One region of the Tepidamorphus sp. 3E244 genome, then DNA from elsewhere that is predicted to be linked to it. Evidence: riboswitches for the same ligand, from Rfam matches in the RefSeq annotation. Region 1 holds a riboswitch; the other holds the start of a gene.
The links. A riboswitch is a leader RNA that binds a small molecule or an ion and turns the genes downstream of it on or off. The one in region 1 is predicted to bind cobalamin.
Positions count from the first base shown of each region.

Region 2: it holds a riboswitch for cobalamin, as region 1 does, so the genes downstream of both, ACKTEK_RS02770 (hypothetical protein) here and ACKTEK_RS09030 (TonB-dependent receptor plug domain-containing protein) in region 1, are expected to answer to the same signal.

Region 1 is NZ_JBJXCY010000002.1:49,405-61,524, reverse strand. Features, by position in the region: gene ACKTEK_RS09065 (transglycosylase SLT domain-containing protein) at 1-960, shown strand, start outside; gene ACKTEK_RS09060 (DUF2336 domain-containing protein) at 1,103-2,245, shown strand; gene ACKTEK_RS09055 (Hpt domain-containing protein) at 2,294-2,860, opposite strand; partial or broken gene ACKTEK_RS09050 (response regulator) at 3,097-3,594, opposite strand; gene ACKTEK_RS09045 (protoglobin domain-containing protein) at 3,964-5,430, shown strand; gene ACKTEK_RS09040 (DUF4864 domain-containing protein) at 5,470-5,901, opposite strand; gene ACKTEK_RS09035 (polysaccharide biosynthesis protein) at 6,114-8,120, shown strand; cobalamin riboswitch at 8,138-8,365, shown strand; gene ACKTEK_RS09030 (TonB-dependent receptor plug domain-containing protein) at 8,542-10,488, shown strand; gene ACKTEK_RS09025 (NAD kinase) at 10,576-11,361, shown strand; gene ACKTEK_RS09020 (efflux RND transporter permease subunit) at 11,355-12,120, opposite strand, start outside.
Region 2 is NZ_JBJXCY010000001.1:582,724-594,843, reverse strand. Features, by position in the region: gene ACKTEK_RS02800 (ATP-binding cassette domain-containing protein) at 1-1,048, opposite strand, end outside; gene ACKTEK_RS02795 (branched-chain amino acid ABC transporter permease) at 1,055-1,924, opposite strand; gene ACKTEK_RS02790 (ABC transporter substrate-binding protein) at 2,030-3,208, opposite strand; gene ACKTEK_RS02785 (nuclear transport factor 2 family protein) at 3,438-3,860, shown strand; gene ACKTEK_RS02780 (GntR family transcriptional regulator) at 3,864-4,574, opposite strand; gene ACKTEK_RS02775 (cytochrome P450) at 4,665-6,869, opposite strand; cobalamin riboswitch at 7,067-7,273, shown strand; gene ACKTEK_RS02770 (hypothetical protein) at 7,391-7,702, shown strand; partial or broken gene metH (methionine synthase) at 7,723-11,497, opposite strand; gene ACKTEK_RS02760 (LysR family transcriptional regulator) at 11,758-12,120, shown strand, end outside.

The DNA.
Region 1 (12,120 bases):
CTGTTCCAGTTCATCGAATCGACCTGGTTCGGCGTGATGCGCGAGAACGGCGAACGGTTCGGCCTAAACGAGGAAGCCGCTGCCATCCAATCCACCGGGCGCGGGCGCTTCCGCGTATCCGACCCGGACATGCGCAGCCACATCCTTTCCCTGCGCAGCGATCCGAACGTTGCCGCACTGATGGCCGGTGCCTTCACCGAGGACAACGCCGAATATCTGGAAAAGGCCATCGGGCGTGAACCCAACGGCGGCGAACTCTACATCGCGCATTTTCTGGGCGCAGGCGGCGCGGCCAAGCTGATCAACCTCGCTGAAACGCGGCCCAATGACGTCGCAGCGAACCATTTCCCGGCTGCGGCCAAAGCCAACCGGCCGATCTTCTACAAGCGCGGCGTGGCACGCAGCGTGGAAGACGTCTACGCCAATCTGATCGCGAAGCATGACAAGACCTCGACACCCGCGGTTGCCGCCCATCCCGGCGCATCCAGCCCGAAGCTGATCGAGATTGCCGAGACCGGCGGGACGCGACCGGTCGTGCCGGCCTCGAAAGGACAGGCCGGGTTCTTCAACGGCATGTTCAAGCCAGGTGACACGTCCGGGCTGACACCCGCCGCGCAAACCGGCATCGACACGATGTCGCTCTTCGCTACGCCCGCTGGCAGCGCCAGCATGCCCATCGTCGAGACGCCGGTGAGCAAATCTGCGTCCGTGGAGGCGGCGGAGGCTGCACCCGGCCAGATCCGCATGGAAGCTGTCGCCAGCATCCGCCGCACCCAGCGTGGCGCGTCCGACGCGGCGGCCATCGACACCGGCATGGGAGGCCGTTCGCGTGCCATCGAGACGCCCGCACGTTCCCAGCCGCAAGCCCCAGTCGCTGCTGCCAAGCCTGCCAATCCCGGCGGGTTCACGAGCTTCCTCAATGGGATCGCGACCTTCTTCGGGCTTTCCCGAAGCGCCTGATCCATCAGTTGATTCTGCGTTAAACGGGCAGAAAAATTGCCGCTCACACGCGCATTCATGGTGAACCTTTCCTTAAACCCTTGACCGCACAATCACCGACAGTCGCCGGCCTTCCGGCAGTGTCACAGTGAGTGCGGTTGTCATGTATGTGCGTCGTTTTCTGTCGCGTCTGGAGCAGGGGTCAGCAGCCGAGCGGGCCGATGTCGTCAGTGCTCTTGCAGACCTTTACCTCACCAAGGAGCTCGACGAGACGAAGCGCGCGCAGGTGCTGACCGCGATGCTCGCCGTGCTGGACGATCCGGCACCGCGCGTGCGCAAGGCGCTGGCTGAAAGCTTCGCCGACAGCTTCCATGCGCCGCAACCGATCCTGCTGGCGCTTTGCGAGGATATCAGCGAGGTCGCTGCCCCGGTCCTGTCACGCAGCCCCGCGCTCAGCGAAGGCTGGCTCGTCGACATGTGCGGTGCGGGCGAGGAGGGCCACAGGGTCGCCATCGCGCGCCGCAAGGATATCGGCGTTCCGCTTGCGGCGGCTCTTGCCGAAATCGGCGGGGTGCCGTCCGCTCTCGTGCTTCTTTCGAATTCGAGCGCGCAGGTCGCGCGCTCCTCTCTGGCCCGCATGGTCGAGCGTCACCGTGACGATGCACGGCTGCGCAGTGCCTTGCTGGCCCGGTCCGATCTTTCTCCCATGATGCGTCATCGCCTGCTTGGCGGGTTGTCCGAAGCGCTCGGCACGATGATTGCCGAGCGTGGCTGGCTGACCGGCGATCGCACGTCTCGCCTGATGAACGAGGTGCAGGAACGCGCCGTGCTGCACGTCGCCGACGTTCCCGATTGCGCCGACACGGACGCGATCGTCGCCGAGCTTCATGCCAAGAAGGAATTGACCGTCACGCTGATGCTGCGCGCGCTGGTGCGCGGCCAGATGACATTCTTCGTGTCCGCCATCGCGAGCTTGAGCCGGGTGCCGCGCAAACGCGTGGTGAGCCTGCTGGGCGACCGCAGTGGCGACGGGTTCCGTTCGATCTATCGCAAGACGGGGCTTCCGGCGGATGGAGCAGGGGCGCTGTGGGCAGCGCTCGACGTGCTGTTCGAAATGGGGCCGCTCGACAACCAGCAGGAACAGCTCACAGCCGGCCGCCGCATGGTCGAACGCGTGCTGACGCGCTATGAGACGGTTTGTGGCGGTGAAGTCGATGCGTTCTACGCGTTGCTGACGCGACTTGCAGCCGACGAGGCGCGCGCGGAAGCACGCGAGGCGACCGGCGGATATTTCCGCGCCGCGTGATCTGCGATCAGGCGATCAACGGGTTTAGCGGGACGTCGTCAATCTGCTTCAGGCCGCGCTGACCTGGCCGTCTTCCTCGTCCGGGTCATCGAATGCGCCGTTGGCTTCCAGCAACTGGTTGGCCGCTTCACGCAGGCAATTGACAAGCTCGATGGCGATCTTGTTGTCCTCGCCCTTGGCGTCCTCGCGCAACATGGCGTGAATGGCCTGAACGTGGCCTTCGACCAGCGCGGGCGGGATCTCTGCTTCTTCCGGCATCATGGACAATAGGTCGGCGAGCGTGCCGGCAGCCTGGCCCAAAAGCGGGTATCCGAGGGTGCGGGCTTCGCCACGCAGATCGTGCGCCGAGCGAAACAGGGCTTCGCGCGCGTCACCTTCCATGCCGCTGACAATGGTTTCCTGGTGCGCCTCGCGCAGTTTCTCGACTTCTTCCTCGATCCAGATGTTGAAGGAAACCGAGAGTTTCTCCATCGCCTGGTCGGCGCGCTCGATGGCATCGAGATCGATCGCCGGGCCCGAGCCGCTCTTCTTGCCGGAGACAAGATGGCGCATCGTGCGGGGCGGCTGAATCGTTTCGAGAATTTCGTCTTCCATCTTCCCGTCCTGTGCACTCATACCGCCACCTTCTCGTTTTCTTGTTTTTCTTCGCCCGCATCGATCGCGTCGAAGTCGATCTGGTTCGTGTCTTCGGGTTCGTCCGCGCCGATGGCATCGAAGTCGATCTGGTTGGTATCGGCAGGTTCGTCTTCGCCGATGGCGTCGAAATCGATCTGGTTGGTGTCGGCCGGCTCGTCGTCTCCGATGGCATCGAAGTCGATCTGGTTCGTGTCTTCCGGCTCCTGGGTGAAATCCATCACCGAGCTCTTCTCGCGCCGCTCGCTGCCCTTGTAGAGCGGGTTGTCGTAGCGGCGGCGGTCGGGGCCGAAATAGGTCGTGGTCTTCACGAAGGGGCGCGGGTGCGCGATCACGCTGTAGAGGCGCAGGTAGAGCGCGCGCGCGGAAATCGGCTTGCAGAGGAATTCGTGCACACCGGCATCGCGCGCCTGCACGACGCGGCGCTTCTCGGCGTGGCCCGTCAGCATGATGATCGGCACGAACGGGTTGATGCTCGAATCCGGGCGGCGGATCATCTGGACCATTTCCAGCCCGTCGATGATCGGCATCACCCAGTCGGCGATGATGATGTCGGGATTCATCTGCTCGAAGGCTTCGAGGCCGGCGGCACCATCTTCCGCTTCCTGGACCTGGCGGATGCCAAATGCCATCAGGAGCGTGCGCACGATCTTGCGCATGTGCATGTTGTCGTCGATGACCAGCACCGAGACGCGGCTGAAATCGATCTTTTCCATAAGCGAGCTGTCGAAAACCTTGTGCGTATCAACGGGTACGGCCCGGGCCGCACCGGCTGATGCCAGCTTAGCCCCCATCAAATGAACAAAGCGTTTGCGGGGTGCAATGCCGGATAGCAGAACTTCCTCTGCGGAAGTATAGGTTGTTTCGAATATTAGGTGTTCTTACAGATAATATTCAGCGGATAATTCGCTGAATTGGCGAAATGACTTGTTAGCGTTATTCAATCGTTAAGCGCCGTTGCGCTGCAATAAGGCACCCGGTCGAGGGGGCATTTCGCAGCGCCAGAAACGCCGCGACGTCACGAACTTCCTCTCCCCCGGACATGAACAGACATTCCTGTTTTTCGCTCTAGAACCGAGGGAAAGATGATCGACGACTTCGAACTGTCCAAGACCGATCAACGGCACCGTTTCACGGACCGCGCCGATTTCAACCGGATCGACAAGACCACGCGCCAGCACCTGCGCGACATCTGGCCGACCGTGCGCGGCGAACTGCCCGCGATCCTTGATGAATTCTATGACCACGTGCGCACCGTCCCGGCGCTCAAGCAGCTGATCGGCAGCCGGCAGTCTCAACTGAAGCAGGCCCAGTCGCGCCACTGGTCGATGCTGTTCGATGCAGGGTTCGACGATGAATACGGGCGCTCCGTGCAGGCAGTGGGCAGCGCCCACCATCGCATCGGGCTGGATCCGAAGTGGTATATCGGCGGCTACCTGTTCGTTCTGAATGCGCTGACCGATGTCATCTCCCGGCAATATCCCGGGGACACCGAGAAGGCCGCGGAATACCTGTGCGCGATCCAGAAGGCGGTGTTCGTCGACATGGATGCCGCGCTCTCGGTCTATTTCGAGGCAATGCTCGCCGACAGCGCCCGCAAGGGCAATCTGCTCGGTGGCGCCATCGACAGCTTCCGCACGATGATGACGACGGCGCTGGAAAACTCGCAGACCGCGTCCGACGCGCTCGTCGATTGTGCCGAGCGGCTGAAGACCTCGGCAGCGGACGCGCTGGAGCGTGCCGACCTCGTCGCCCATGCAGCCGAGCAGACCAGCGCCAGCGCACAGTCCAGCGCCTCTGCGACGGAGGAATTGTCGGCCTCGATCAAGGAAATCGGCGGCCAGGCGGAAATCTCCGCCCAGACGGCTGCACAGGCGCTCGACCAGACCCGCTCGACCCAGCAGGCGGTGGAGCATCTGTCGGTCGCGGCGCAGGAAATCGGTGACGTCATCAAGATCATCACCGACATCGCAAACCAGACGAACCTGCTTGCGCTGAACGCCACCATCGAGGCAGCGCGTGCCGGTGAAGCCGGGCGCGGGTTCGCCGTGGTCGCCAGCGAGGTGAAGAACCTCGCAGGCCAGACGGCCAAGGCAACCGACGAGATCAGCAGCAAGATCGTGCAGATCCAGTCTGCGACGGACAAGGCGGTGGGAAGCATCGGAAAGATTGCCGACACGATCAGCGACGTTTCGAATGCCGCGACGGCCATTGCGTCGGCGGTGGAAGAGCAGGGGGCGGCAACGCAGGAAATTGCCGAGAGCACCCAGTCTGCCGCGTCGCACTCCTCGCAGGTCGCAACCGACATCACCACGGTGCGCAAGGCAGCCGAATCCACGCAGCAGGCGGGCACCGAAGTTGGTGCAACCTCCGGAGAAATCAGCGATCAGGCAAGGCACATGGAAGCCGAGTTCGGGCGCTTCCTGGATGCGGTGAACGAGATACTCGATGCCGATGACGCCAGGAAGGAACCGTGGGACGGTGTCGACCGCCGCCGCGCTTCACACAATGAAGACCATACACACGCCGAGGACGACAGCGCCGCAGCCTGACCACAGATCACCAGCGCTTTCCGCGCGGGCGATGGGTATCTAGAGCGAGATGCCCGTCGCCTTGCGTATGAAGCAGCCGGTTATCAGGTACGCGTCGCCAAACTTTTTCACGGTGTAGTCGGCGGTGTAGAAATGACCATCCGGACCGATCACTTCAACCCGCTGGATATACATGTTGCCGGCGTCCTCGTAGGGACCGAATCGGTATGACTGGGGGCTGAAAACCGGCGCGTAGCCCTGTTTCACCATCAGCGAGAAGATGCGGGCGCTGGGATAGGCCGCCTTCACGTTTGGTGCCGCAAAGCTGTAGGCGGTCTCAAAGTCACCGCCGATGAAACTCTCGATCTGGCGGGTGATGACCGACTGCACTTCGTCCTGGGATGCGCGGGCTGCCTGCGGAGCCACAAGAGCGGCGGCAAGAAACAGCGCGACGAGCGCGTAGCGGGCGAGCGGTCTTGAAGAGTGGGGCATGGTGCCATCCTTCCGCTGCCGGTCGTTGCCGTAACGTCCGGTGTCTCACTTAAACGACACCACGCGCATTTCGGTTCATGGTCGCAGTAAGAAAACGTGACGATGCGAGGAACGGTGGCGTTTTGATTGCGCTGTCCAGATCGTGATAGTGGCTGGGTTCTGGCCGTGAAGAAGCGGATCCAAGGGGGTGACCACGCGCAATGTCGGTGACGATGCTCAATAGCCTGTCGGGCAATACAAGGCGTGCGCTCGCCTTCGTCCACGATATGATCGCGACCATTCTGGCGATCTCGTTTGCCTATTACATTCGCTACCAGACCGGTGTCTGGGACAACGCGTCCGTGCACCTGATGATCGCGATGGCGATTCTCGTGCCGGCGGCAGCGATGGTCTACCACCTCGTCGGCCTTTATCGCGGCATCTGGCGGTTCGCCTCGATCCCCGACCTCACCGCCATCCTCAAGGCCGTCACTATTCTTTCCGTCGGTTTGATCATTGCCGACTTCGTCGCGCGCGATACGCTGCTCGTCCCGCGCACGGTCGTTGCCGTGTACTGGCTGGCGCAGTGTGCCGCGCTTGGCGGGTCACGCCTCATCTACCGTATCTATCGCGACCAGCGGGTCGCCCGCGCCTTGTCCGTGAAGGCGGAGACTGCCGCCCCGATGCTGATCCTCGGCGCCGGGACCGACGCGGAGGTCGTGATCCGCTCCATCGAGACGGCGGCACGCGAGAGCTTCTTTGCCGTGGGCGTGCTGTCGCATCGCCGCGCCCATGTGGGGCAGGTCATTCGCGGCGTTCCGGTGCTTGGCACGCTCGACCAGCTGGAAGAGGTGGTGCGTGATCTTGAAGCCAAGACCGTGCGCATTCGCGGTGTCATTGTGTGCGCCGATGTTCTCGACAGCCACAAGTCGATCGAGGATGTGATCGGCCGGGCGCGCCGCATGGGGCTGACCGTAGAACGTCCGCAACACCTCGGCGATACGGGCCGCAAGGCGGGGTACCTGTCGCGGTTCGAGCCGGTACGTATCGAGGATGTCGTCGGGCGCAAGGCACGCGACATCGACCTTGAACCGATGCGGCGGCTGATTTCGGGCCGGCGCGTTGTCGTGACAGGCGGCGGCGGCAGCATCGGCGCGGAAATTTGCCGGCAGGTGGCGCGGCTGGGCTGCGAGCGGCTGATGATCCTCGAAAATTCGGAGTTCGCTCTCTATGGCGTGAAGCAGCGCCTCAATGGCCAGCATGCGACGCTGGCGCTTGATCCGGTGCTTTGCGATATCCGCCAGCGCGACGTCGTGACCTGCCGCATCGAGGACTTCCGGCCGGACATCGTTTTCCACGCGGCGGCCTACAAACACGTGCCGATGCTCGAGCACCAGCCGCGCGAGGCGATCCAGACGAACGTGCTGGGCACCCGCAACGTGGCCGATGCCGCCGTGGTGGCCGGGGCGCAGGCCTTCGTGCTGATTTCCAGCGACAAGGCCGTCTATCCCGTGTCGGTGATGGGTGCGACCAAGCGCGCAGCCGAGATCTACTGCGGGGCCGTTGGCGAGCGCATCTCGCGCGGCGAGGTGACGACGAACAGCGGCGACAAGGCCATCACGCGGTTCATATCCGTGCGCTTCGGCAACGTGCTGGGAACCAGCGGTTCGGTCGTGCCGCTGTTCAACGAGCAGATTGCCATGGGCGGACCGGTGACCGTGACCCATCCGGACATGGAGCGCTACTTCATGACGGTGTCGGAGGCCGTCAGCCTCGTGCTGCTGGGGTCTGCGCACTGCATCAGCACGTCGTCCAAGCCCTCGATCCTCGTGCTCGACATGGGCGAACCGATCAAGATCGTCGACCTGGCGGAACGCATGGTCCGGCTTGCGGGCCAGGAGCCGGGCAAGGACATCCGCATCGAGTTCATCGGACTGCGTGAGGGCGAGCGACTCCGCGAGACGCTGTTTGCCCGGCAGGAAGACCTTCTGGAGACCGAAGTGGACGGCATCTTCCTTGCCAATCCGCGGGCCATCAGCTCCGACCTGGCGCTTTCGGCATTTGCCGATCTCGCCGAGAATTTCTCGAGCCTCGACAAGGCGAAGCTTCGCGACCGTCTCGGCATCATCGTCCCCGAGTACGGGGAGGGCGTGGCCATGCCGGCCGATGATGCAGAAGCGACACATGTCGCAGATGAAACGGAATCGGACGGGAATCCGGTTGACCGACCGGCGGCCTGAACCTTAACAATTCATTTATCGACAAGGCGCGGCGCAGTTCGTCTGGCGGGGAGTATTCCCGTCATCATCGTTCTTCGCCAAGGGAACAGCGGTAAGTACGGTTCGCCCGTGCAAAGCCGCGGCTGCCCCCGCAACTGTATGCGGCGAGCCCCAACCACGATGCCACTGGCCTGCAATGGGCCGGGAAGGCGGTGTGGGGCGCTGACCCGCGAGCCAGGAGACCGGCCTCGTCGTGTCACCCGTTTCGTGTGCGGGGTGCGCACGAGCGAAGAGTGGTCCTTCCCTCTCCGTAGTGGTGATCCGCAGGGGCTTTGCGCACCCGGCGGCGCGCCCCGATTGCGTGCCGTTCTCGGATCGCATCTGCCCCGAGTTGCAGATGATACCGCGTGGGGACGCGGTGTCGCATACAGGGGGACGGGGCATGAACTTCCCGCGCGCAGACCGCATTTCGCGGCCCATCATTCTTGGCGGTGTTTCCATCGCCGCACTCGCACTTTCAGCTTTTCCGTCGGTGTCGGAAGGGGCGACGCTGCTACCGGACATCATCGTCGGATCGAGCTTCGAGGAAACGCCGTCCGAGCGGGTCGGGAGCGCTGTCACGGTGGTGACAAGCGAAGACCTGCGCAACCAGGGCGTGGTTTTGGCGACCGAAGCCCTCCGCTCACTGCCGGGTGTCTCGGTCTCGCAGTCCGGCCCGCAGGGCTCGCTGACGCAGGTGCGCATTCGTGGCGCGGAAGCCAACCACACGCTGGTGCTGATCGACGGCATCGAGGCCAATCGTCCGGGTGACGGCGAGTATGATTTCGGCGGTCTTCTGGCCGCCGAGATCGAGCGCATCGAAATCATTCGCGGTGCACAGTCGGGCATCTACGGCTCGAACGCCCATGCCGGTGTCATCAACATCCAGACCTATCCGGGCCGTGGCGCGCCGCGTGTGCGAGCCGTCGTTGAAGGTGGTACGCCGGCGTCTGCCGCCGGGCACCTGAGCGCCGGCGGGCAGCAGGGCGCGTTCTTCGGAGCGGTCTCCGTGACCGGGTACGACACCGATGGTTTCAACGCCTCGCGCTTCGGCGACGAGAAGGACGGCGCCGACAACCTGACCCTGACAGCCAAGGGTGGCGTGGACATTTCCGAACACTTCAACATCGCGGCCAACCTGCGCTTCGTCGATCGCCGCACCGAAACCGACGGACAGCCTGTCGATTTCCTCGTCGAACGCCCGAACGCGTCCGAACTGGAGGAGATCCACGGCCGGATCGTGGCCAGCGGGTCTTTCTTCGACGGGGCGTTGAGCTACGAGGGCGGGGCGATCTACAGCGAGATCGAATCGCGCGGTATCGATGTCGACTTCGGCAATACGGGCCTGCTCGAAGACCGCACGGACCTGTTCTACAAGACGACCCTGCGACACGACACGCCGGACATGTTCGGCGCCAGCCACCGCCTGACCGGCTATGTGCGCCACCGCACCGAAGGCATCAGGTTCACCGACTTCACGACATTCGCCACGCCCGCCCAGCTCGCGCATAAGGAGCGTGAGGTGCTGTCGTTCGCGGGAGAATATCAGGTGGACTTGTTCGATCACCTGTCGCTGTCTGCAGCCGTTCGACATGACGACAACAACGGCGCCTTCGACGATGCGACCACGTTCCGGCTGGCGGGCTCCTACCGTCTTGCGAATTACGGCGCGCGCCTGCACGCCAGTGTCGGTACCGGCGTCACCAACCCCACGCTCATCGAGCAGTTCGGCTACGATCCGACGACCTTCGTCGGCAATCCGAATCTCACGCCGGAATCGTCGACCAGCTGGGATGTCGGCATCGAAAAGTCGTTCTATGACGGGCTGCTGGTGGTCGACGTGACCTATTTCCAGAGCACGCTGGAAGACGAGATCGTCAACGATTTCTCCGGTTTCCCGGTCGTGACGGTCGCAAACGCCGATGGCACCAGCCACCGGCAGGGCGTCGAGGTCAGCGCGGCATGGTCGCCGCTTTCATGGTTCGACCTGACGGCGACCTACACCTACCTGGACTCGACCGATGCCAATGGTTCGACGGAGCTGCGCCGTCCGCGTCACGCCGGGCGCGTGGATGCCACGGCCCGCTTCGCGCAGGATCGCGGCACGCTGACGCTCAGTGCCGTGATGAACGCGGACACGCGGGACACCAACTTCGCCACGTTCCAGACGGTGAGCCTCGACGACTACTTCCTCGTCAATGCGCGCGCGGCCTACCAGCTGAACCCGTTCGCCCAAGCCTATGTCCGGGTCGAGAACCTGCTCGACGAGGACTACGAGGAGGTGTGGTCCTACCGGGCACCGGGCATCTCGGCCTATGCGGGCCTGGTGCTGACGCTCGGCGGCGAATAGTCCCGTCAGGCAAAAGGCGACCTTGCCCCCACTTCAAATCGGCGTGCGCGCGGATATAGTCTGCGCGCACGTGCCAGGAGGGGCAGCTTGAACGACGACGTCACCAGCAAGGCAAAAACGATTGCATTGATCGCAGCCGACTCGGATGAGGCGGTGGATGCGCGTGCGCGGCTCTCCGCGCTCTACGAGACGGTCGAGCCGGAGAGCGCCGACATCATCGTCGCGCTCGGTGGCGACGGTTTGATGCTGCAATGCCTGCACCGGTTCATGAATACCGGCAAACCGATCTACGGCATGAACCGGGGGTCCGTCGGCTTCCTGATGAACGAATATGCCGAGGAGGGTCTGACGGAACGGTTGCGCAAGGCGCACGATACGCCCATCCGTCCGTTGCGGCTGAAGGCCACCACCATGGACGGCGACATGCACGAGGCCCTCGCGATCAACGAGGTCTCGATGCTGCGCGAAATCCACCAGGCGGCCAAGCTGCGCATCTCCATTGACGGGAAGGTGCGGCTGGAGGAACTCATCTGTGACGGGTTGCTGGTCGCGACGCCCGCCGGCTCGACCGCCTACAACCTCTCCGCCCAGGGGCCGATCATTCCCATCGAGGCGCGGCTTCTGGCGCTGACGCCGATCTCCCCGTTCCGGCCAAGGCGCTGGCGCGGCGCGTTGTTGCCGAGCCGTGCGCACATCACCATCGACGTGCTGGAAGCGCGCAAGCGGCCGGTGTCGGCCGTCGCCGACCATTACGAGATCCGCGATGTGGTGAAGATCGAGATCGAGGAGGATGCGGACAGCTCCGCGCTGATGCTGTTCGATCCGGGGCACAATCTCGACGAGCGCATCCTCGCCGAGCAGTTCGGCTACTGAGCAGCGGTCGCGCGGGCCTTCCAGCGCTCGAACAGCGCCAGAAGCGCCGGCAGGAAGACCAGATCACCGGCGAGGGCTGCGACCAGCACGATCACGATCAACTCGCCGTAAAGCTGCGACATGGGCAGCGGGCTGAGCATCGTCACCGCACCGCCCATGAGCGCCAGCGTTGCCAGCACGAGGGCAGGGGTGAGCGTCGCAATCGTCGCCTCGACCGCCTTCTGACCGTCGGTGAAGGTGCTGCGGCGCGCGCGGTGGTGGTTGAGAATGTGGATCGTGCTGTCGACTGCGATGCCGAAGCTGATCGTGAAAATGATGATCGACGTGAACTGTAGCTGCTGGCCGGTGAGGTAGAGATACGTCCCCGCCGCGCCGATCGGCAGCAGGTTCGGCAGGATCGTCAGCGCGCCGTAGGCGAGCGAGCGCAGCGACAGTCCGATCAGTACGATAATCATGGCGATGGCCGCCAGCAGGCTCCAGCTCAGTAGGTCGATCATCTGGGTTGCCGAGCGCGCAGTATGCAGCGCCGTCCCGGTCAGCTCGAACGCCGCGCCGGGGAACCTGTCACGCAGCTCGGCGAGTTGCGGTTCGATCCGCGCCGCCAGTGCGAGCAGGTCAGACGCTTCCGTGTCGCGGATATGGCCGGTAACCAGCAACAGTCCGCGCTCGGCGTTGGCGAGCCTCTCCAGCATCGGGGCTGAGCCGATTTCCGCCAGCAGGTCGGCACGGCTGCCGCTGCCGCGCGCGTACCAGTCCGCG
Region 2 (12,120 bases), on a different contig from region 1:
CGCCGAACGCGATGGCGATGTTCTCGACCGCAAGCTCGGTGTCACCGGCAAAGCCCTCGATCATTCTGGCGATCTCGGCTTCAGGCCGTGCTGCGGTGTCGCGCGGGCGTGACGGGACGAAGCTTGCGATTGTGCCGACGATGCCGCGCGGGGCCAGCAGCAGGACCGTGACCAGCAGGCCGCCGAAGAACAGCAGGCGGTATTCGGCAAGCGAGGACAGGAACTCCGGCAGCAGCACGGTGACGAGCGCGCCGACGACCGGCCCGAGAACCGTGCCCGCCCCGCCGAGGATGACGGCGAAGAGGTAGAGGATCGATTGCGAGAACGGAAAGTTGCTCGGCGCGATGAAGCCCATGAGCGGGGCGAACAGCGTGCCCGCCAGCCCGGCGGTTGCGGCTGCAATGGCGAAGGCGATGAGCTTGATCGTGAAGGGCTTGTAGCCGACCGACTGGGCCGCGATTTCCGCATCGCGCAGCGACTTCATGGCAAAGCCCCAGCCGCTGTCCGAAACCCAGCGATAGCCAAGCGTCAGCAGCCCGCACAGCACGACGGCCATCATCACGAGGTCGGCTTCGGAGAAAGTGTAGCCGCCGATGCTCGGATTGGAGAACCCCATCAGCCCGTTCTGCCCGCCGGTGAGCGAGCGCCACTCGATGGCCGTGTGCTCCACGATGAAGGCGAAGGCGATGGTCACCATGGCAAGGAACGGCCCCGCCATGCGCACCGCAGGCACCGCCAGCAGGCAGCCGGCGAACGCCGACAGCAGCACCGCGATGGGCGCGGCCAGCCAGTAGGACACACCGTTCAGCGTCAGGATGGCGGTCGCGTAGGCCCCGATGGCAAGGAAGCCGACCTGGCCCAGCGAGATCAGCCCGGTGAGGCCGTAAAGTACGTTGAGGCCGATGCAGGCGATGGCGGTGATGGCCACCAGCCCAATGATGAAGTGGGTGTAGCCGCCGGTCGTCAGCACAAGCCAGATGCCGGCGAGGGTGCCGAGAAGGATGACGAGGTCGACCAGCCGGGCGCGATTGGAGAGAAGCTTTGCCACGGCGCGTCAGACCTTCTTCAGGCCGGGCCGGCCGAACAGGCCGCCGGGCTTGATGGTGAGCACGACGATCACCAGCGCGAAGACGGCGATATAGGTGAAGGACGAGCCGAGATAGGTCGTCACGAAGGCTTCCACCAAACCATAGAGAAAGCCCGCGATCATCACGCCGGAGGCCGACGTCATGCCGCCGAGGATGGCGACCGCGAAGGCCTTCAAGCCGAACAGGGTTCCCATGTCGGAGTGCACGGAAAAGAGCGGCGCGATCAGCAGCCCGGCGAATCCCGCCAGCATGGAGGAAATGGCGAAGGAGCCGGAGACCATGAGGTTGGTGTTGATGCCCATGAGGCGCGCGGCCTGCCGGTTCTGCACCACGGCGAGCAGCGCCCTGCCCTGCCGGGTGTGGCGGAACAGCAGGTGCAGCAGCACGGCGACGCCGATGGCCGCGAAGGGGATGAGCACCTGCTGGGGATAGACGCCGGTGCCGAGGATGTTCCAGGTGGTGCCCGTCAGCGGCGAGGACAGGCTGCGCGGTTCGTTGCCGAAGGTGAACAGCGCGGCGTTGTCGAGGAAGATGCCGCCGGCGACCGTCGCCATCAGCCAGGCTTCCGAGCCGCGCATGACGAAGGGGCGCACGAGCACGAGTTCGACCAGCACGCCGAACAGTCCGCAGCACAGGATCGCCAGCGGGTAGCCGACGATGACCGGCAGGCCCCAGCGCTGGCAGAAGATGAAGCCCAGCACCGCGCCGAGCATGACAACGCTACCCTGCGCGAAGTTGACGGTGGAGGACACCGAATAGGTGATCTGGAAACCGAGCGCGATGAGCCCGTACATGCTTCCAAGGCCGATGCCTGTGATGATCGCGACGACGAGCAGGGTCATGGGGCGTTCCGGCTTCCTGCGTGAGGCTTCAAAAATCGAGACTTCAAAATAGGGTCTGCGGCGGCGCGCGGCCGCCGCAGTGTCTTGTGTCAGGCGCGGTTACTCGCCGAGCGGGATGATCTGGCCGTCCACGAAGTGGGCGAAGGTGTAGTCTTCCGGTCCAAGCGCATCCTGGTCGTCCGGGGTGAACGGCTTGTCGTAGGTCTTGATGACGCCTTCGATGCCGGAGACCTCATACATGGCCTCGCGTATGGCCGGGCCGTCGGTTGAACCGGCCTTTTCGATGGCGGCCGCCAGAAGCAACATGGCGTCATAGGCATTGGCGATGCCGGTCGCGGGCGTCACGTCGGCGAGCGTCTTGATCTCCGGGAACTTCTCCTTGAGCGTCACGAAGAGCGGGTCGCTTTCCTCTGTGAAGAGGAAGGTCTGGATGAAGTGCACCTTCTCGCCACTCGGGCCGGCCAGCTCGGTAAAGCGGCCACCGGCAGGACCCCAATGCGAGGAGATCGGCACGTCCCAACCCATGCGGTCGAGCGACTTCACGACCTGCGCGGACGGGGCGACGTTGGCGACGAGAAAGAGCGAGTCCGCGCCGGCTTCCTTCAGGCGAGTTAGCTGCGGGACGACATCGACATCGTTGCTCTCGAACTTCTCGATGCCGGCATGTTCCATGCCGCGCTTTTCGAGCGCCTTGGTCAGGCCGCGCTCATTGGATTCACCCCACGGGTTGTTGATGAGGATGAGGCCCGGCTTCTTCGCACCGTACTTGGTGACGAGATACTCGGTGATGGCTTCGTCGACATACTCGTCCACGGCGGAGACGCGGAAGACGTAGTTCTCCTCGGCGCCGTTCTTGGTGATCGGCGTACCGGCGGCCCACGGACCGACGAAAACGACCTTTTCCTGGTTCACGAAGGGGACGATTGCGAGCGAAACCGGCGTGTCGAGACCACCGATCAGGGCAGCGACGCCTTCGCGCTGTACCAGTTCGCGGGCAGCGACAAGGCCCTTGCCCGGGTTGCTCTCGTCGTCACGGCTGACGAGTTCGACTTGCTTTCCGAGAACACCGCCCTCGGCATTGATCTTGTCGATGGCGAGCGTCAGGCCGCGCGTGATGGCCTCGCCCGACTTCGCGGACTGGCCGCTGAGGGCTGCGACGAGACCGATCTTGACGGTCTCCTGGGCATGGGCGGGGATGGAGGCTGCGAAGGGAAGCGTCATCGCGGCGGCAAGCACAAGGCGCCGTGTGACGTTTCGGGTGCGGGCAAGTTCTAGCATCTGCGTCTCCTTGAGGATCTGCGGTGGGTCCAAGCGGCGAGTTCTTCGCTGCAATGGCCGTGCCAGAATCAAAAGTCTTGTCCGTTCAATGGTTTGACTATTTGCGCGCCACCATCATCCCACGGCATTGACCAGATTGCATGCAATTATTGCATAAAATAATTGCATGCAATCTTGTGCCCGGCGTGCTTTCTGAGACGACAGTCAATCAAGATGCGGAGGTATGAACATGGCCGTGGATACAGCCGTGACGGCGAGCGAACTTTCCCCGGACGCGGAAACCGTGCGCGCCTACCTTGAAGCGTCCATGGTGCCGGACCCGGAACGAGCCGCGACCTACATGGCGCAGGGCGTGAAGATCACCTTCACCGGCGGGCGCGTCTTCAGCCATCCCACCGGACCCGCACAGTTTAACGGCATGCGCTACAAGTGGGTCAAGAAGCGGATGGACCGCTTCGACGTCGCTCATTGCGACGACGGCACCGTCGTCTACAGCGTCGGCACGCTCTACGGCGAATGGCCGGACGGCACCCCCTTCGAGGGCAACCGGTACATCGACCGGTTTCTCGTGCAGGACGGCAAGATCGTCGAGATGGACGTGTGGAACGACAGCGCCGAACGCATCCTGGAAATGCGCGGGATCGTGGCCTAGGCGCTACTCGTCCAGCCGGATCGGACGGGCGTAGGGCTCCAGCGCATCGAGATAGACATGCGCGCTGGCCTCCGCCTGCTTGATGAGCGCGCGGTCGGCAACGGCCGCCAAGTGCGAGCGCATCAGCTTCTGCGCCTTGGCCGTGTTGCCGGATTCCAGCGCCGCAACGATTTCCTTGTGCTCCTGGATACCGCAATCAGTGGAATGCGGCCGCGCGAACATCGCCAGCGTCAGCCCGCAGCGATAGGCGATCTCCTCGACATAACGCAGCAGCACCGGGCTTCCGGTCAACTTCGCCATGAGAATATGGAACTCGGTGGCCAGCCGGATCGACACCGGCTCGCTTTGCCCTTCGGCGGCAATCTCGCGGGCGATGTGGGCTTCCAGTTCGGCCTTCTGTTCGGCCGAGAAGCTCTCCGCAATACGGATCACCACGAGATCCTCGATCTGGCAGCGCAATTCGAACAGGTCCCGGGCTTCTTCCATGCTCGGCGTGGCAACCGACGCACCCCGGTTGCGGCGCAGCTCCACCAGCCCTTCGGCGGCGAGTCGCTCCAGCGCCTGGCGAACCAGCGTGCGGCTCGCGCCGAAGCGTTCGCCGAGCGAATCCTCCGGCAACTTCATGCCCGGCAGAAGCACACGCTCGAGGATCGCCGAGCGAAGGGCGGAGCAAATCTTCTCGGATCGGTTCTGGCTGGCAGGCGCGGGGTTCATGAATCGCCTTATAGACGAGACTTGCCCCGCTTCGCACCTGTTGGTTGGCCCGCGGTGGCGCACAAACATTGGGCGCTTCGCAAACGCGACCTAGCGTGCGTGCCAGCGCATCGGCACCGGCGAGAGGATCGCCGTCGAGAAACAGTTCGGGCTGCCCACGTCGATGTCATCTGTGAGCGACTCGAGCTTCCAGCGCCGCAGGATGAACACCAGCGCGCGTGACAGGATGATCCGGGCGAGCGCCTGGCCGAGACATTTCGACGGCCCGCCACCGAAGGGCATGTAACTGCCGCCGGATCGGATACCGCCATGTTCGAAGCGGTCCGGATCGAACCGCAGCGGGTCTTCGAAATTATCCGGGTCCGTATGCAGCGAGATCAGGTCGATCAGCACATGGTCGCCGGAGCGCACGAGCAGGCCGCTCGGCAGGCGTTCATCGCTGCGGGCCGAGCGGGTCAGCATCCACTCCGCTGGATGCAGGCGGTGGACCTCTTCGAGGAAACGGTTCAGCCGCGTCAGGGTCTTGGTGTCGCGGCCGCCGTATTCACCCGGCGTCCCGGCGTTTTCGATCTCCTCCACGATCTGCGCCTGCAGATCGGGGTTCGTTCCCAGCCTGTGCAGCGCGATTGCCATCGTGACCGCCACCGGCTCGCAGGCTGCCTGATACAGCATCACGCATTCCCGGCCGATATCACGCCGGCTCAGTGCCCCGCCCTCATCCGCCTGGGCAATCATGCGCTCCATGAACGAAAGCGGTTGCGAGCCGTCAGCTTCCTCGGCGAAGCTTTCAAACAGCCGGTCCAACTGGCGTTCGTTGGCTGCGATCACACGGCGCGCCCGCGTCGGTATCCAATGCGGCAGAGGAATCGCCGACCGGAGAATGCGCACGCCGTAACTGTTCGATTTCGACGTCAGGTCATCAAGCCGCGCGAGCTTCTCCGCGGACCGGCTGCCGAAGACAATGCCGCCGGCAATCGCGATATTGGCCGCGCGAATGCGCGTCACGACGTCCGCCACGTCACCGCCCGCAAAGCCCCCGAAGTGGTCCATCAACACGTCTTCGACGAGCGTGCCGTAGCCCGCGATATCGCGCGGCGCAAAGGCCGAAGCGAGTTGCGCGCGAACCGTATCGCGTCGCGGATAGCCGGTGCCCAGCAACGCGCCTGCAAAGGTGGTCGACGTGATGCCGGCGGGCTGGAAAGCCTTCGTCTCGTTCGCCAGCACGTGGCGGATGTCGCTCGGCCGTTTCAACAGGTAGCTGCGCCGTTGCAGGTCGAGACGCACGGCGCGATTGGAATTCGCCAGCGACTTGCCGCTGAAGCGAACCGGGTTCGCGTGGAACGCGCGCATGTGTCCCAAGAATGGATGCCGGGGCAGATGCGTCACCGGCCCCTCGCCCGCGCCCATGGCTGCACGCGCGAGGCTGACGAGAAAGCGGCGCAACTGGCGCCACGACAGCAAAATGCGCGGTGTGGCGCGCACTGCCCGCAGGTAGCTGCGCCAGGCGAGCGAATGCCAACCGGCTCGGTGGTAGGCGCGGCTGCGCTCACGCTCCAGGAAGCCGACAAAGTCGTCGCGCCGAGCCATCGCCTCGGGCGGCAGAATGGCCGGATCGAACAGCACGTCCGCAAGTTTGAGGCCGGACGCGTGAATGTAGTCGACGTTCTCCCGCAGCCGTCCTTCATGCGCGAAGACGTCGAGCGTGACGTGCGGGCAAAGCACGGCGCCGCGCAGCAGGCCGAGCCCGAGGATCGCGAGGTCCATGCTGGTGGGGAAGTCGTCGTCGCTCCGGTCGAAGGCTTTCAGCAGCTCCGCATCGATCAGTCCGCCGGCGACGGGTGCCCGCAACCGCCCAGAGGCGAAGTTCGCGAAATCGGTGAGCGGGTCACCGGACAGTCGCGGTGTCGGTTCTTCGGCAGAGGTCCCCGACCGTTCGTCAATCGCGCAAATGCGCCCGAGAACGAGAGCGCAGTCGGGGTTGGCTTGTGCGGTCTCGTGCAGGTTGGCCAGCGCCCCGGGGCGCAGCCGGTCATCGGCATCAACGAAGACGATCCACGGTGCGTGCGCCATGTGGACACCGGCGCGGGCCGCGGCAAACGGGCCGGCATGGTCCTGGCGATGAAAGCGGATCCGCTCGCCATAGGACGCGGCAATCACGGCGGTGTCGTCCTGTGAGCCATCGTCCACGACGATCAGCTCGAAGCCGTCGAAGTCCTGCGACAGGACCGAGTCGATCGCCCGGCGAAGGTACTGGCCGTAGTTGTGGGTGATGATGACCACAGAACAGGGGGGCAATTCCGGCGACACGCGATCGGCACCCTTGCAAGACCTGGAGAACGCAACTTGTGACACGCAGCACTGATCGCGGTTCACGGCCGCATGCCCTGCCGGGCCGGGACACTAGTGGAAGTGTCGGAACGGCACCAGTTGCATTTGACGCAACCACCCTCTGCCCATCGGCGGATTGACGTGGACAATCGTCGCTGAATCGTGAGAGCTTCACCGGCGATGGTGTCCGGTTCTTGTTGAGCCGGCTGAAAAGGGAACGCGGTGCGGGCGACATGCCCAATTCCGTGACTGCCCCCGCAACTGTGAGCGGTGAGCGATCCTGATATTCACCACTGGGCCACAAGCCCGGGAAGGTTCAGGAAAGCTGCGACCCGCAAGTCAGGAGACCTGCCATCTCCGGCGCGAGCCTCGCGCCGCAGTCACCTTGAACCGGGCGGGGTGCCCCCGGAGCGGAGACGCGGATGGACCTGACCGGCCTGCCGACATCGCCGTTTCCTGCAAGCCCCGCCGCAAGCGCGGAGGGCGCGATGTTTCTACGACGCACGATCTCACAACTCGACATAGGCCCGGTTACGCCGGAGCGCGCTCAGGAGATGGCGCAACTGGGGTTCCTGCAATGGCTCGCCGGACGCCCGGCAAAGGCCGATCACCGCAGCGAGGCGCTCGATGCCTACGCGGTCGCGCGACCGCTGGCGCAAGGCTCACCGGCCATCGCTGCGTTCTGCGACCTGCTTCTCGCCGCGACGAAGACGCCGGTGTACGGGCTGCCGATCCGGCTGCCGACACGCCAACGGCGCGGCGGCGCACAGGCGCGCCGCGCCTGGCGAAGCTGCCATTAGTTCAGACGTCGACGTGAAACCTACTCGGCGGCGGCCTTGGTGCCGCCGTCGGGCCGATAGTTGAGGATGGGGGCAAGCCAGCGCTCGGCTTCTTCCACGTCCATGCCCTTGCGGGCGGCATAGTCCTCAACCTGGTCGCGCTCCACCTTGGCGACGCCGAAATAGTACGCATCCGGGTGGCCGATATAGAGGCCGGACACCGATGACCCCGGCCACATGGCCATGCTCTCGGTCAGTTCGACTCCGGTCTTCGCCTTGGCATCGAGCAGGCGGAACAGCGTCGTCTTCTCGGTGTGGTCCGGCTGGGCCGGGTAGCCCGGTGCCGGGCGAATGCCGCGGTAGGGTTCGGCGATCAGTTCCTCCGGCGTGAAGCGCTCGTCCGGCGCGTAACCCCAGAACTCGCGGCGCACGCGCTGGTGCAACATCTCCGCCATCGCCTCGGCGAAGCGGTCGGCCAGCGCCTTGACCATGATCGAGTCGTAGTCGTTGCCAGCCTTCTCGAACTTTTCGGCGATCCCGATTTCTTCCGGCCCTGCCGTGACGACGAAGCCGCCGATCCAGTCCGGCGTGCCTTCAGGCGCGAGGAAATCGGCCAGCGCGACATTGGGGCTGTTCTTGCGCTTGGAGGTCTGCTGGCGAAGCGTGTGGAGCGTTTCCAGCGTCTCGGCTCGCGAGGCATCCTTGTAGAGGCGGATATCGTCCCCCACCCGGTTGGCGGGCCAGAAGCCTGCCACCGCACGCGGCCCGAACCACTTCTCCCCGATGATGCGCTGAAGCATGGAGCGAGCGTCGGAGAACAGGTTGCGCGCGGCCTCACCATACTTCTCGTCTTCGAGGATGCGCGGATAGACGCCCTTCAGTTCCCAGGTGCGGAAGAACGGCGTCCAGTCGATGTAGCGCGCGATCTCGGCGAGGTCCCAGTCCTCGATGACGCGGGTGCCTGTGAAGGCAGGCTCCTTCGCCTCGTAGTCGCTCCAGTCGGCCTGAAAGGCATTCTTGCGAGCAGCCGCAAGCGGCAGACGCGACTTGGCCTGCTCGTTGCGCTCGTGGCGGTCAGCGACTTCCGCGTATTCCTTGCGGATATTCTCGATATAGGTGACGCGCTGGTTGGCACTCATCAGCGAGGACACCACACCCACCGCGCGACTGGCATCTGTGACGTAGACCGCCTGGCTGCGGGTATAGCGCGGCGCGATCTTCACCGCCGTGTGGACCTTCGAGGTCGTCGCACCGCCGATCAGCAGCGGAATGTCGAAGCCCTCGCGCTCCATCTCTGCGGCCAGATGCGCCATCTCGTCGAGCGAGGGCGTGATGAGACCGGAGAGACCGATCACGTCGACGTTCTGCGCCTTGGCTTCCTCGAGGATCTTCTGCGGCGGAACCATGACGCCAAGGTCGATGATCTCGTAGTTGTTGCAGGCCAGCACGACGCCGACGATGTTCTTGCCGATATCGTGGACGTCGCCCTTCACGGTCGCCATCAGGACGCGGCCCGCGGTATCGCGCCCGCCGCTCTTTTCCGCTTCCATGTATGGCAGCAGCACGCTGACCGCCTGCTTCATCACGCGGGCGGATTTCACCACCTGCGGCAGGAACATCTTGCCCGCGCCGAACAGGTCGCCGACCACGTTCATGCCCGCCATCAGCGGGCCTTCGATGACCTCCAGCGGCTTGTCGGCGGCAAGCCGCGCTTCCTCGGTGTCTGCCTCCACGAATTCGGTGATGCCGTTGACGAGCGCATGCTCCAGACGCTTCTCGACCGGCCATTCGCGCCACTTGAGATCGCGCTTCTTTTCCTCGCGCTTGTCGCCGCGAAACCGCTCGGCCAGTTCCAGCAGGTTCTCGGTGGCGGTGCCGCCGGATTTCGGCTGCCGATTGAGGACGACGTCCTCGCAGGCCTCGCGCAGGTCCGGGTCTATCTGGTCGTAGACCGCAAGCTGACCAGCGTTGACGATGCCCATGTCCATGCCGGCATTGATGGCGTGGTAGAGGAACACCGCGTGCATCGCCTCGCGCACGGGATCGTTGCCACGAAAGCTGAAGGACAGGTTCGAGACACCACCCGACACGTGGCAGTGCGGCAGGTTCTCGCGGATCCAGCGCGTCGCCTCGATGAAGTCCACGCCGTAATTGTCGTGTTCCTCGATACCGGTCGCGACCGCGAAGATATTGGGATCGAAGATGATGTCCTCGGGCGGGAAGCCGACCTGCTCGGTCAGGATCTTGTAGGCGCGGGCGCAGATTTCCGTCTTGCGCTCGAAGCTGTCGGCCTGCCCCTGCTCGTCGAACGCCATGACGACCACCGCCGCACCATAGGCGAGGCAAAGCCCGGCTTGGTGCAGGAAGGCTTCCTCGCCTTCCTTCATCGAGATGGAGTTCACCACCGACTTGCCCTGCACGCACCGAAGGCCGGCCTCGATCACTTCCCACTTGGAACTGTCGATCATGACCGGGACGCGCGCGATATCGGGTTCGACGGCGACGAGGTTGAGGAACTCGACCATGGCCTGGGCGGAGTCGATCAACCCCTCGTCCATGTTGACGTCGATGATCTGCGCGCCGTTCTCGACCTGGTCGCGGGCGACGTCGAGGGCGGCTGCATAGTCGCGGTTGGTGATCAGCTTGCGGAAGCGCGCCGAGCCGGTGACGTTCGTCCGCTCGCCGACATTCACAAAGGGGATGTCCTGCGTCAGGACGAAGGGTTCAAGGCCGGAGAGGCGAAGCAGCGGTTTACGCATTGGCCGCCTCCCGTTCCTCGCCCGCCGATATGCGGCGCGGTGCGTGGCCCTCGACATGTTCGGCAATGGCGCGGATGTGTTCCGGCGTGGTGCCGCAGCAGCCGCCAACGACATTGACCAGCCCTTCGCGCGCAAAGGTCTCCACCTGCTTCGCCGTTTCTTCCGGCCCCTCGTCATAGGCGCCGAAGGCATTGGGCAGCCCGGCATTGGGATAGGCGCAGACGAGCGTATCTGCGACGCTGGCGAGTTCGGCCAGATGCGGGCGCATGGCGCTCGCCCCCAGCGCGCAGTTCAGCCCGATGGTGAAGGGGCGCGCATGGCGCACCGAGTACCAGAAGGCGGTCGGCGTCTGGCCCGACAGCGTGCGGCCCGAGGCATCCGTGATGGTGCCGGAAATCATGATGGGAAGGCGCTGGCCGGCGTTCTCGAAGGCTTCGAAACAGGCAAACAGCGCAGCTTTTGCGTTCAGGGTATCGAAGATGGTCTCGATCAGGATCAGGTCGGACCCGCCCTCGATCAGACCGCGCACCTGCTGGCCATAGGCCTCGCGCAACTGGTCGAAGGTCACGGCGCGGTAGCCCGGATCGTTGACGTCGGGGCTGATGGAGGCGGTGCGGTTCGTCGGCCCGACGGCGCCCGCGACCCAGCGCTGCCGGCCATCTTCCTTCGTGGCCCGGTCCATGGCACGGCGGGCGACGCGCGCGCCTTCCACGTTGAGGTCGTGCACGGCGGCTTCCAGCCCGTAGTCGGCCTGCGCGATGACGGTGGAGGAGAACGTGTTCGTCTCCACGATGTCGGACCCGGCGATGGCGTAGTTGTAGTGGATTTCCTCAACCGCGTCGGGCTGCGTCAGGATCAGCAGGTCGTTGTTGCCCTTCTGGGGCAAGTCGGACTTGTGCTCGCATTCGCGCCCGCCCTTGCCCTGGAACGCCTCCTCGTCGAGCGCGAGGTTCTGGATCTGCGTGCCCATCGCGCCGTCGAGGACCAGTATCCGCTCGGCGGCTGCCTTGCCCAGCGCCTCGAAGGCGGGGCTTTTGGGCAGGTTTCGTTGCTGCATGTGCCTTTCGCCACGTCCGCATCCGGCCGGGCGTCCCGTTGATCTTGCTGAATGTACGATCGGTACGGCACCAAATCGCACCGCCGCGCGTCATGTCAACATCTATATAAAGAAATGTTTATATCCTTATGCGAGAAGCTGGCTTCCCGTCGCCTCTTGCCTTCCGGCACGTGCCGTATCCGCTTAGGCATTGCGCGGCGCTTCCCCACTTGCTCAAACCTATTGCGATCCGTTATGGCTTCATCCAAGGGAGGCCGGTCATGGAATTGCGGCAGATCCAGTATTTCGTCGCCGTCTACGAACAGGGTTCGGTCACCAGGGCGGCGCAGCGACTGAACGTCGTGCAGCCGGCGTTGAGCCAGCAGGTGTCGAAGCTCGAGGATGAGCTTGGCCGGAAGCTGTTCCAGCGCACGCCCAAGGGCATGGTCGCAACGCGCGCCGGCGAGGAAGCCTATGGCTACTTCTCGACGATCCTCCAGGACATGGAAACGGCGCGCCGCAACATCATGAACGAGTCCGGTGTCGTCAGCGGCAGCGTGGCCATCGGCGTCGTGTCCTCCGTGGTCCACAACGCGCTGGGCGAAACGCTACGCAGCTTCTCGCGCAAGTTTCCCGAGGTCACC